Regions from separate parts of the Kribbella sp. NPDC043289 genome, predicted to be linked through region 2. Evidence: riboswitches for the same ligand, from Rfam matches in the RefSeq annotation. Region 2 holds a riboswitch; the other holds the start of a gene.
The links. A riboswitch is a leader RNA that binds a small molecule or an ion and turns the genes downstream of it on or off. The one in region 2 is predicted to bind S-adenosylmethionine.
Positions count from the first base shown of each region.

Region 1 (5,949 bases), on a different contig from region 2:
CAGTGGCAATGCCCAACCGAGCATGCCGATGCTGCCGCCGACGACCGTGCGGACAGCGTTGCCGACCGAGCCCGGGAGGTCCCACCAGATCGCGGCGGCCACTACGAGCGCCAGACCGATCAGGAACAGCCCGGCACCGTCACGGCGGTGTTCCGGCTCGAGGTCGCGGGCGCTGTTGCCGATCCCCCGCACCATCCTGCCGAGCAGGTGCGCGATACCGATCCAGACCTTCACCACTCCGCGACACAGAGCGAGCATGGCGGCCGCGAACGGACCCGGTCCGCTGTTTTTGGGCGTGCTGGTCCGCGCGGCCGTGGATCCACCGCGCTTCGTGCTCTGCCCTCGCTTCTGGGCGGCTGACGGACGGGAGCGTCCACCAGCAGCCGAACGAGCCGTACTGGGCCGTTTAGCTGCCGACTTCTGCGCCCGCGCCGGGGAAGACGTGCGGGTCGCCATACTCCTGAGGCTACCCCGATCACCTCTCGAGTCCCACGTGTCACACGCCGGTCACGCTGCCCCATCCGTAGCGTCACAGTGTCGCGACCCGCCTCCGGAACCGAACCAGATGCCAGATCACGACGTACCACCCGAGGGCGGCCAGGCCTCCCGACACGAGGCCGGAGAGCAGCAGTCGTACGGCGATTTCGCCGCCCAGCTCACCGTCCGCGCGGCCGAGTTCGATGATCGCTCCGGTCGCTGCGAGGAGGGTCCCGGCGGCGAGTACGACGTACCGGACCCAGGGGGCGACCTGGTCACCCGGAGTGACGGGAGCCGGCGTCGTACGGCGGAACCAGCGGTAGAGCCAGACGGCGAGGACCAGGCAGCCGCCGACGGTGCTGACGTACTGCAGGATCCGATTGACGTCCCAGGCCGGGGTCACGGTGGCGCGGAAGACGTCGGGGAACTGCTGGACGAAGTAGCCGTCGCCGTGGGTGAAGGAGTCCCAGATGACGTGGGTCAGGGCGCCGAGGACGGCCGAGACGACGGTCCACAGCAGCACCTGAACGCCTGGCACCCGAGGAATGCGCCGCGGGGACGGGAGGCGCGCAGCCAGCGACGGCGGCGCGAGCGCGATCAGCGGGCGCTTGAGGAGGACGGTGAAGACGGCGAGCAGGAGGAGCGCCAACAGCGGGTCCAGCCAGAACGCGGACGTGAACTCGTGCGTGAGCGTCAGAGTGAAGTTGCCGCTGACCTGCTGCGTGGCGAACCGATAGAGCGGGTCGACGTACAGCAGGTCTGGTGCGACGGCGCCGGCGATCAGGGCCGATGCGACGAGGGGCCGGCGGATCAGCGGGAGGATGGCCGCGGGGTGGGCCAGCGTGAAGGGCACACCCCGCAGCCTAGGAGGTCAGAAGGTTGGCCAGCTCGGGCCCGGGTCCTGCTGGCCGATACCTCGCTTCGACCAGTCACAGACGCCGTTGGGGAAGGTCTGACGCAGCGTCTTCCACTGCGCTGCGGTCAGCTTGGCCTTGTAGTCGGACCGCGTCATCGGATGCAGGCGGCACTTGATGACGTCGTTGGCAACGGAGGCGCCGGCCACCTGACGCGGCGCCGGCCACACCGGGTACAGCGTGTTGCACTTGGTCGTTCCGATGCCGTCGACCTGCGTCTCGACGATCTTCTGGTTCTGCGGGCTCCAGCACGCGTCCGTGAGCGACGTCGGCTTGTTGCGCAGCAGACGTTCATGCGGCGAGCCGGGCCCTTGGTCCGCGTCGGTCGCGTCCATCCACCGGTCGAGCGCGTCCAGTGCGTTGGTGAGCACCGGGTTCTTGGTGCTGAAGCCGCCCGCCGCGTCTCCGGCCTGGACGAGCATCACGTGGTTGCCGAAGTCGCCGTTCGCCTTCTGCAACCGCTCGCGGAGCGAGAACGAGTGGAAGATCAGGTGGATGTCGCCGTTCGGCAACTGGTCCCAGTACTGGCGGTAGTCGATGATCGGCGTACTGGCCAGTCCCCCACCACCGTTGATCAGCTGACCGGTCCGGTACGCCGTGTCGATCGCGCGCTGGTCCGCGACGGTCCGGGCGGGTACGAAGTTCGCGTCGGTGTCGAACCCGCCGATCGCGCGGTTGAGGTCCAGGAACTGCGCCGCGGTGATCTTGCCCGCGTTCAGCGCGTCGAGGCCGTACTGGATCCCGACGTTGTCCAGCGGGCGCCGGGCCGCACCGGTTGCTGGGTTCTTGCCCCAGATGTTGACCTGATGGTCGTAGACGTCGCAGCGCGCGCCGTCCGGGTTGCTGACCGGGTCGTAGCGCTGCGCGACCGGGAGCTGCGCGGGACAGTAGACCCGCGGGTCGATCCGTCGGCCGGCGCCAGCCAGGTTGGCGATCGTGGTGACCATGCCGAACCCGGACGCGGCCCGTTTCTGTTCGTCGGTCCAGCCGGTCGCGGACTTGAAGTAGTGGTCCAGCAGCAACGCGTCGGTGATCGTGTGCAGCGTCGCGAAGCCGACCTCCGGGAACACGCAGGACGCCATGATCCCGTCGAGCAGGCCCGGATAGTTCTCGGCGATCTGGAACACCTGGTACGAACCGCCCGAGCACCCCCAGCCGATGGTCTGCTTCGGTACGCCGATGCTCTCGAGGATGTGCTCACGGGTCATCGACATCGTCTCGGCCGCGAGTACGCCGTTGCAGTTCACCCCGAACACGTTCAGGCTCGACGACGCGACGGCGTACCCACGACCGAGCAGTACGTCGTCGTTGACGCCGCCGGTGCCGCTCCCCTGCTGGTACCAACCACCCGGGCAGCCGCCGCCGAACGTGTAGACCAGGCGGCCGTTCCAGCCGGTCGGCGCCTTCAGCGCGCTCGGTTCACCCGCGGCGGGATCGTTGAGTACGGCGTACTCGTAGATCGACCGGTTGATCACGCCGGTCTCGACGCGGACGACGTACGGCACGGTCCGGCCGTCCGAGGTCGTGGTGGTGGCGAGGTCCGCCGGTTTCGTTGCCGGGAGCACCTTCAGTGAGCGGTCCACGGTCGAGCGGTACAGGTAGTCGACGCGGATCGGCACCGAGCAGTTCGCGTCGGTCGGTGGGCCGAGCGGGACCTTCGCGAGGGTGATGAAGGTCGCCGTACCGCAAACGAACGGCGTCTCGTGCGGGCCGGCGAGCATCGGGCCGGTCCGCGGATGGTTGGTGAGTTCGAGCCGCGCATCGGCCGCAGTGAGCGTGTTGCGGCCGTCGACGAGGCCTTGGACGACGCCGACCAGCTTGTCCGCGGTCCGGGTGAAGGTACTAGTGATGTCACGGCCGTTCAGCCGGACCTTCAGGTCCTCCAGGTGCCGGCCGGAGACGGAGACCAGCGCGTTGCCGTCGCTGACCATGTCGGGGCGGGGTGCGGACAGCACCTCGATCCGCACCCCGGACGCCGCACTGGCGGGCAACGCCAGGACAGCGGCAATCATCGCTGTTGCAAGCGCCACGAGGGCGGTCGTTCGCTTCATGTGACGAGTTGAGCACGGTAAGTCCGCGCCGGGAAGAGTGAACGGCAACCGTTTTCCACCTGCCGTGGACCATTTACGCGCCGGTGGTGCCATCCAGTTGCTCGCGGAGCAGGTCGGCATGGCCGCAGTGCCGGCCGTACTCGCCGATCAGGTGGATGTAGATCATCCGCAGCGACGACTCGGTGCCGCCGAACGTGAAGCGATCGTCCAGGGAACGACCGGCGACCGCCTCGTCGGACAGCTTCCACTCCGCGATCAGACCCTCGTACGCCGCCTGCGCGTCAGCGGGATCGATCAGCTCGAAGTCCGCGTCCTTGCCGAGCTCGGGCGCGAACAGTGGCTCGGCGGGCGCGTCGGCGAAGTGGATGCGGAACCAGATCCGCTCCACCTTCGTGAGGTGCCGGATCAGGCCGAGCAGCGAGAGGTTGGACGGCGGCGACGGGCGGGCCGCCAACTGCTCGGCGGTCAGCCCCGCGCACTTGAACAGCAGCGTGGTGCGATAGAAATCCAGATAACCCTGCAGCAGCTCGCGTTCGGGAGCAGTCAGCGAGCCGTCCGGCCGCTCGACCGCAGGTGCGTTCCAGGTCATTGCCATCCTCACGTTGTCCCACATTGTGTACATCTATCTCATCACATGAGATATGCACTGGCGGACCCCGTATCCCGTTCGTTACCGTTCACGGCAGGTCATGAGTGCCAGCGACAAGCCCCGGCTCGCTGGCCGGCAACCCTCCTCCGCGGTGGGGTGCCCCGGGTGAAGACCAGGCCGTGCGGATACCCCGTTCGGCAAGCGCGGACTTCCTGGGAGCACCAGCATGTCGATCCTCTCCATCCTCGAGCCGGCCAGTACGACGTCCAACCGACCGACCGTCGCCCGGCTCGCGACCGGCAGCATCCCCGCCACCGTCGGCTCGGACCTGCTGGTCCCGCTCGCCGACGGCCGGGTCACCGACTACGCGAACTTCGACCACGGTGCGAGCGCCCCGTGTCTGGAGTCGGTGCGGAACAGCGTCGAGGCCGCGCTGCCGTCGTACGCGTCGGTGCACCGCGGCAACGGGTACGCCTCGCGGATCACCACCCAGTGGTACGAGCGGGCACGCGCCGAGGTGCACGCCTTCGTCGGTGCCCGGACCGACGACCAGGTGATCTTCACCCGGCAGACCACCGACGCGCTGAACCTCCTGGCGCACGCCGTGCCGGCGGACGCGACCGTGATCGTGTTCGAGTCCGAGCACCACGCGGCGCTGCTCCCCTGGCCGGCCGAGCGGACCATTCGGCTCGCCGCGCCGAGCAGCCCCACCGAGGCCGTGACGAACGTCGCCGACGCGCTGCGGGCGGCGCCTGAAGGCCCGCGCCTCGTGGTCGTGACCGGCGCGTCCAACGTGACCGGCGAGATCTTCCCGATTGCCGAGATCGCCGCCGTCGCCAAGGCGCATGGTGCCCGGGTCTGCCTCGACGCCGCCCAGCTCGCGCCGCACCGCGCAGTCGACATCGCCACACTGGATGTCGACTGGGTCGCCCTGTCCGGTCACAAGCTCTACGCCCCGTACGGCGCCGGCGCGCTGATCGGCCGCTCGGACTGGCTCGACGCCGCCGACCCGTACCTGTACGGCGGTGGCGCGACCCACGCGGTCACCAGCGACACCGTGGTCTGGTCGACCGGACCGGCGCGGCACGAGGGCGGCTCCCCCAACGTCATCGGTGCGATCGCCCTCGCCTCCGCGTGCGCCGCGATCAGCAAGCACCGCGACGCCATCGAGCAGCACGAGCGCAGCCTGCTGGCCCGCCTGCGCACCGGACTCGCGCAGATCGACGGCGTCACGACGTACTCGATCTTCGGTGCGGACGCCGACCGCGTCGGCACAGTCTGCTTCACCGTCAAGGGTCTGACCTCGACGCTGGTGTCCGCCGCGCTGAGCGCCGAGTACGGCATCGGTGTTCGCGACGGCAAGTTCTGCGCCCACCTCCTGGTCGGCCACCTGCTCACCACCGGCAGCGAACACGGTACGGCGGTCCGAGCCAGCCTCGGCCTCGGGACGACCCGTGAGCACGTGGACCGCCTCGTCAACGCCGTACGCACGCTGGCCACCACTGGCCCGCGGACGGAGTACGCGGAGAGCGCCCACGGCTGTCAGCCGGCCGACGATCCCCGCGACCTCCACGCGCCGCGCATCTGGTGAAGCAGCGCTCCTACTGCTCGGGAGGTACGAGACCTACATGGTGAGCAGCGAACGCCAGTAGGTCCGCCCACTCCGCAGCGACCATCGCGGCGGGCTTTCCGAAGCCATGGCCGGTGTTGACCTCGACGCGAGTCAAGACAGGCCGCGGATCGGACTGCGCATGCTGCAGGGTCGCGATGAACTTGTGGCTGTGCAACGGCACCACGCGGTCGTCATGGTCACCAGTGACCACCAGAGTCGCCGGGTACGCCGTCCCGTCGCTGACGCGATGCAGCGGCGAGTACGCCAACAGGTCCTCGAACTGCTCGGGGTCATCGGGCAGACCGT
Region 1 covers NZ_JBWKCB010000001.1:2,416,547-2,422,495, forward strand. The annotation lists gene AC0662_RS11485 (FtsK/SpoIIIE family DNA translocase) at 1-258, opposite strand, end outside; gene AC0662_RS11490 (DUF4184 family protein) at 530-1,330, opposite strand; gene AC0662_RS11495 (DUF6351 family protein) at 1,349-3,442, opposite strand; gene AC0662_RS11500 (DinB family protein) at 3,516-4,031, opposite strand; SAM riboswitch class IV at 4,128-4,241, shown strand; gene AC0662_RS11505 (aminotransferase class V-fold PLP-dependent enzyme) at 4,258-5,622, shown strand; gene AC0662_RS11510 (prolyl oligopeptidase family serine peptidase) at 5,633-5,949, opposite strand, start outside.
Region 1: linked by a shared signal. The riboswitch ahead of AC0662_RS11505 (aminotransferase class V-fold PLP-dependent enzyme) and the one ahead of thrC (threonine synthase) in region 2 are both predicted to bind S-adenosylmethionine.

Region 2 (5,949 bases):
CATGCCGTGGCTGCCCAGCCAGGAGAGCTCCTGACCGATGAGCCGCCCGACGTCCAGCGTGACGGCGGACGGGAGGAGGCCGACCTGGACATGGCGGCCGCGAGGGCGCAACGACTGCAGGGCCTGCTGGACGATGTCGCCGGAGCCGAGCGCGTCGATGGTGACGTGCGCTCCGCCCAGAGCTTTGAGCTGGCCGACGGTGTCGGCCGATGCCAGCAGCGTGCGAGCGGCGCCGTACTCGCGAGCCATCTGCAGCGCCTGCGCGTTGGTGTCGATCGCCACGACTTCAGCACCCAGCGCGGCGGCGATCATCACGGCGGACAGACCCACGCCACCGCAGCCGAAGACGGCGACGCGTTCACCAGGCGCCACCTGACCGACCTGGTGGACGGCGCGGAACGACGTGGCGAAGCGGCACCCAAGGCCCGCCGCGGTACCGAAGTCCATGTCGTCGGGCAGTCGCACCAGGTTGACCTCGGCGTACGGCACCGCGACGTACTCGGCGAAGGAACCCCAGTAGTTGAAGCCGGGCTGCAGCTGGTTGGGGCAGACCTGCTGGTCGCCAGCGCGGCACTGCTCGCACTCGCCGCACGCGCAGATGAACGGCGTGGTGACGCGGTCGCCGATCTCCCACCCGGAGACCCCGGGACCGACCGCGGCAATGGTGCCGGCGAGCTCGTGCCCGGGGACGTGCGGGAGGACGATGTCGGAGTCATGCCCCATCCACCCGTGCCAGTCACTGCGGCACAACCCGGTGGCCTCAACCTTCAGAACCACCGAACCTGCGGCGACCTCGGGCTCCGGAACCTCACGGACCTCGGGCAGGACGCCGTACTCCTCGATGACGACAGCGCGCATCCCCGCAGCTTAATCAGCCGGCGCGCGGCGGTTCCGGGCGGTCCACGCCCAGAACCGCGCGGAAGATCAGCCGCCGGCGACCGCGGGGATGATCGAGACCTGGCCGCCGTCCTTGATCGCGGTCTGCAGACCCTCGGCGAAGCGGACGTCGTCGTCGTCGACGTACACGTTCACGAACCGGCGCAGCTCGCCCGAGTCGTCCAGCACGCGCCCCTTGATCCCGGGGTACGACGCGTCCAGCGAGTCGAGCACCTCGGTCAGCGTCGCGCCCTCGGCGGACACCTCGGACACGCCCTGGGTGTAGGGCCGCAGGATGGTCGGGACCCGAACGCTCACACTCACTGCAGTCCTGCCTTCACGAAGGCGTCGTACGACGCGGGGATGGTCACCTTGGGGCCGACCCGGTCGGCCACGGCGTCGAGCGTCTTCAGCCCGTCGCCGGAGTTGATGATCACGGTCTCGGCCTCGGGGTCGAGCTGGCCGGTGGCGATCAGCTTCTTCAGCGTCGCGACCGTCACGCCGCCCGCGGTCTCGGCGAAGACGCCCTCGGTGCGGGCCAGCAACTGGATGCCCTCGACGACCTCTTCGTCGCTGACGTCCTCGATCGCGCCACCGGTCCGGCGGGCCACGTCCAGCACGTACGGCCCGTCGGCCGGGTTGCCGATCGCCAGCGACTTCGCGATCGTGTCCGGCTTCACCGGCTTGACCACGTCGTGGCCGTCCCGGAACGCCTGCGCGACCGGCGAGCAGCCGGTGGCCTGAGCGCCGTAGATCTTGTAGTCGGTGGCGTCGACCAGCCCGAGCTTGCCGAGCTCGGTGAAACCCTTGTCGATCTTGGTCAGCTGTGAACCGGAGGCGACCGGGATAACGACCTGCTGCGGGATCCGCCAGCCGAGCTGCTCGGCGATCTCGAAGGCCAGCGTCTTCGAGCCCTCGGAGTAGTACGGGCGGACGTTGACGTTCACGAACGCCCAGCCCTCCTCCTCACCGGCGATCTCGGAGGCCAGCTTGTTCACGTCGTCGTAGTTGCCGTCGACGGCGACCAGCGTCCCGCCGTACACGGCGGTGGTGATGATCTTCGGGCGCTCCAGGTCCTTCGGGATGAAGACGACCGAGCGGATCCCGGCCCGGGCGGCGGCCGCGGCCACCGCGTTCGCCAGGTTGCCGGTGGAGGGGCAGGCGAAGACCTTCATGCCCAGCTCGCGGGTGGCGCTCAACGCGCTCGCGACCACTCGGTCCTTGAACGAGTGCGTCGGGTTGCCGGAGTCGTCCTTCACCCAGAGCTTCTTCAGGCCCAGTTCGCGGGCCAGGTTCTTGGCGTCGATGAGCCGGGTGTAGCCGGGCTCGGTGTTCGGGTAGCTCGCCACGTCGACGGGGACGGGGAGCAGCGGCTGGTAGCGCCAGATGTTCTTCGGGCCGGCCTCGATCTGCTCGCGGGTGATGGTCGGGTACTCGTATCCGACTTCCAGCGGGCCGAAGCACTCCATACAGGCGTAGAACGGACCGAGCGGCGACTTCGCGCCACAGGCGCGACAGCTCAGGTGCGTACCGTTGCCAAAGGCACCTTCACGGATGGTGTGGGTACCGGCGGCGGTCAGGCTCATGAGTGAGGTTCCCTCCTCATCTTCCCCGGACGCCGGATCTCGGCGCGGGACGGATTTGGCACCGGTCCCTCGCGGATACGCCCCGGACGGGGGCTCCACGGGGAGGGTTGCCGGGACGTCAACGGGCCGTTTCCCTCAGTCCCTCTGGATGAGCTCCCCCGAGATTACCCAATTGGGTCCAAATTGTGTCGCCCGGTCCCACGATCCGAGACGCACGATCTCAGCCCCACGGCCCGGATCCCCAGGCCATCACAATCCCGCCCGCCCGTCACCCGTGAGCGTGAACACACCCCCGGCCCGCCGATTGTGATGGCCTGCAGATCCGCACCTCGAGCCGGCGGGGTCAGCGGAGGCGGTGGGTGGCGCCGGGGGTGTGGGTGGGGAGGGATTTGCGGGGGCCGAAGCGGGGGTGGCCGATGCCGGTGAGTTCGAGGAGGCGCTGGACGCGGAAGCGGTGCCCGCGGTACGGCTCGATGAGCTCGGCGCAGCCGTCGTCGTCCAGCTCCTCGCCGATCAGCGCGTAGGACACGTTCCGGGAGACGTGGTAGTCCGCGAACGAGAACGCGTCCGCGTCACCGTGCGCCCGCTGCCGGACCTCGGCCGCGGTCCACACCCCCACGCCGGGCAACGACCGCAACCGCCGCTCGATCTCGGCCGAATCGGTCAGCTCGAGCGTCCGCTCCAAGGCCCGCGCTCGCGAGGCCGCCGTCAGCACCACCCGCGACCGCCGCCCCTCGACCCCGGCCCGCAGGAACTGCCACGACGGGATCAGCCGCCACTCCTCCGGCGCCGGCGGCACCATCATCGGCCGTCCCTCCGGCCCACCCGGCCCCGGCGCGGGCTCGCCGTACTCACGCAGCAGCAGCCGCCACGCCCGGAACGCCTCCTTGCCGGTCACCACCTGCTCGATCCCGGCGGCCGCCATCGCCTCGAACACCGCCCGCGACCGCGGCACGCGCACGTGCGGGAACCGCCGCGCCGCATCCACCAGCACCTGATGCTCCGGCAGCGGCTCGAACCCGTCCCAACTGTCGAGCTCCCCGAGCAACTCCGGCACCCCGTCGAGCGCCCACTCCGCGCCCGGACCCCACGCCTCCGCCTCGACAACACCGTCGTACGGCGAGAGTCGCAACAGCACCGGCCCCTCGGGTGTCCGGGTCGCCCGCCACACGGTCCGCCGGCCCGCGTCGAACACGTATGCCGGGTCGCCAGGGCCCTTCCGCAACCCGCCGATCACCGAATGCGGATCCACCACGCGCCCAGGCCGCCAGACCCGCACCACCGAACTCACCCGCCAAGTCTTACCCACCCCACCGACAGAACCCATACTGAGTGCCATGAGTGGCTGGCAGTGGGTGAAGCTGATCGGCAACTTCGTCAACCTGTCCACCCTCGCCGGCGCCTTCGTCGGGAAGCTCGGGCGGGCGACGTTCAGCCGCGGGCCGCGGGGGCTGTACTTCGCGAACGGGTACCGGCTCGGCTTCCCGGTCGCCGGCGCGTTCACGATCGGGAACGTGATCCTGAGCAAGCACGACCGCTCGTACTTCGACGACCCGGCACTCGTCCGGCACGAGGAACGGCACTCCTGGCAGTACTTCTGCCTGCTCGGTCTCCCGATGCTCCCGCTGTACGTCGTCGGCGTGGTGATCTCGTTCCTGCTCACCGGCGACCCGGCGTCCCGGAACCCGTTCGAGCGGCTCGCCGGCCTCAAGGACGGCGGGTACGTCGAGCATCCGGTCCAGCCGCTCGGCAAGACCGTGACGCAGGCGTTCAGCGAGCTGAGATCGCGTCCGAAAGGGCCGTGAGAACCGTCACGACGCCGCTCGGGTCGTCGACCACGATGTCCGCGGCCTCGATCAGCTCGGTCGCGTTCGACGACCGGGTCGCGAGCAGTACGGCGCGCAGCCCAGCCGCCCGCTGCTCCTGGATCGCCCGGAACGCGGCGAGATCGCCGAGGTCGTCACCGGCGTACAGGATCGACCGGGCGCCGGTCGACTCGATCAGGCGGCGGAGTGCGACGCCCTTGTCGATCCCCGGCGGGCGCAGCTCGAGGACCAGGTTGCCCGGCTCCAGCCGCAGCTCGGTCTCCGCGGCCAGCGCGGTCAGCGGACCCCTGAGCAGCTCCAGCGCCCCAGCCGGATCGTCCAGCCGACGCGTGTGCACGGCCAGGGAGCTTTCCTTGTCCTCCACGAACGCATCCGGTACGCCGACCTCGCTCAGCAGCCCCGGGAGCCGGTCACGAGCGGTCGCTACGCCCGCCGGCACCGCGTCGCTCGTCACTTTGCCGGTCGCCGCTTCCCATCGCTCGAGTCCGTAGTGGCCGAGCACGACGAGCCGGCCCAGACCGGGGTGAGCGGTCACGCCGGAGAGCTCCGTCACCACCAGCGCCGGGCGACCGGTCACGATCGCCACCTGGTCGACCGAGCGGGCCAGCCGGGCCAGGGCATCCAGTGCACCCTCGACGGGCCGGGACCGGGCCGGGTCCTCGACCAGCGGCGAGAGCACGCCGTCGAAGTCCGACGAGATCACCGCGGTCGCCGGATCGGTCACGATGGCTTCCCAGCCCTCGTGTCCGGCGTCGGTCTGGATGACCGGAACGTTCATCCGGCCGTCATCCCGCATAGTCCGAGGTGAGGATCACGGTCAGGCGGTCCTTCTTCATGTTGTCCAGCGCACCCTTGGTCCGGCCGACGCCGAGGTCGCGGGCGAGCTGGTTGGCGGCGTCGAGCATGCCCGGCGGGTAGTACACGGTGCTCTCGGCGACCTTGCCGTGCCAGTTGTCCGGCGACCCGGCCACGGTCCAGCCGGCCTGCCGCGCACGGCCGGCGACCTGGTCGGCCAGGCCCTTGCGCGGAGTGTTGTTGTAGACCTCGATCGCCGGCCGCTCCTCGGCCGGGATCGTCGCCGGCTGCCCCGGCGGCTGGGTGCTCGCCGGCGGCTGGGTGGGCTCGGTCGACGTCGGCTCGCTGCTCGGAGCCGTGGTCGGGGTCGTCGACGGCTGGGTCGGCTGGGTCTCCGTCGGTTGCGCGGACGGCTTCGGCACGCTCGCACCGACGGTCGACGGCCCGGCCGTGGGCTTCCCGGTCTCCGAGGACTTCGGCGTACTGGCGGCGGCCGGCTTCTCGTCGGCCTGGCTGTCGTGCCCCCGGGTCCCGAACAGCACCAGCAGACCGGCCACGATCGCGACGACGGCGGCCACGGCGACGAGGGACGACAGCACCTGTCCCTGATCGCCGCCCCTAGGGCGGGACATGCTCAGACCTCGATACCCAGGCGGCGGGCGGAGCGGGCGCGCTGGCGGGCGGCCCGCAGGCGGCGCAGGCGCTTGACCAGCAACGGGTCGTGCGCGAGGGCCTCCGGCCGGTCGATGAGCGCGTTCAGGACCTGGTAGTACCGGGTCGCGGACATCTGGAACTGGTCCCGGATCGCCTGTTCCTTCGCGCCGGCGTACTTCCACCAATGGCGCTCGAAGGCAAGGATCTGGCCG
Region 2 covers NZ_JBWKCB010000002.1:425,668-431,616, reverse strand. The annotation lists gene AC0662_RS13900 (zinc-dependent alcohol dehydrogenase family protein) at 1-858, opposite strand, end outside; gene AC0662_RS13895 (ubiquitin-like small modifier protein 1) at 925-1,200, opposite strand; gene thrC (threonine synthase) at 1,197-2,462, opposite strand; SAM riboswitch class I at 2,476-2,617, opposite strand; gene AC0662_RS13885 (DNA-3-methyladenine glycosylase family protein) at 2,806-3,753, opposite strand; gene AC0662_RS13880 (hypothetical protein) at 3,800-4,267, shown strand; gene otsB (trehalose-phosphatase) at 4,233-5,066, opposite strand; gene AC0662_RS13870 (LytR C-terminal domain-containing protein) at 5,074-5,715, opposite strand; gene AC0662_RS13865 (DUF3263 domain-containing protein) at 5,718-5,949, opposite strand, start outside.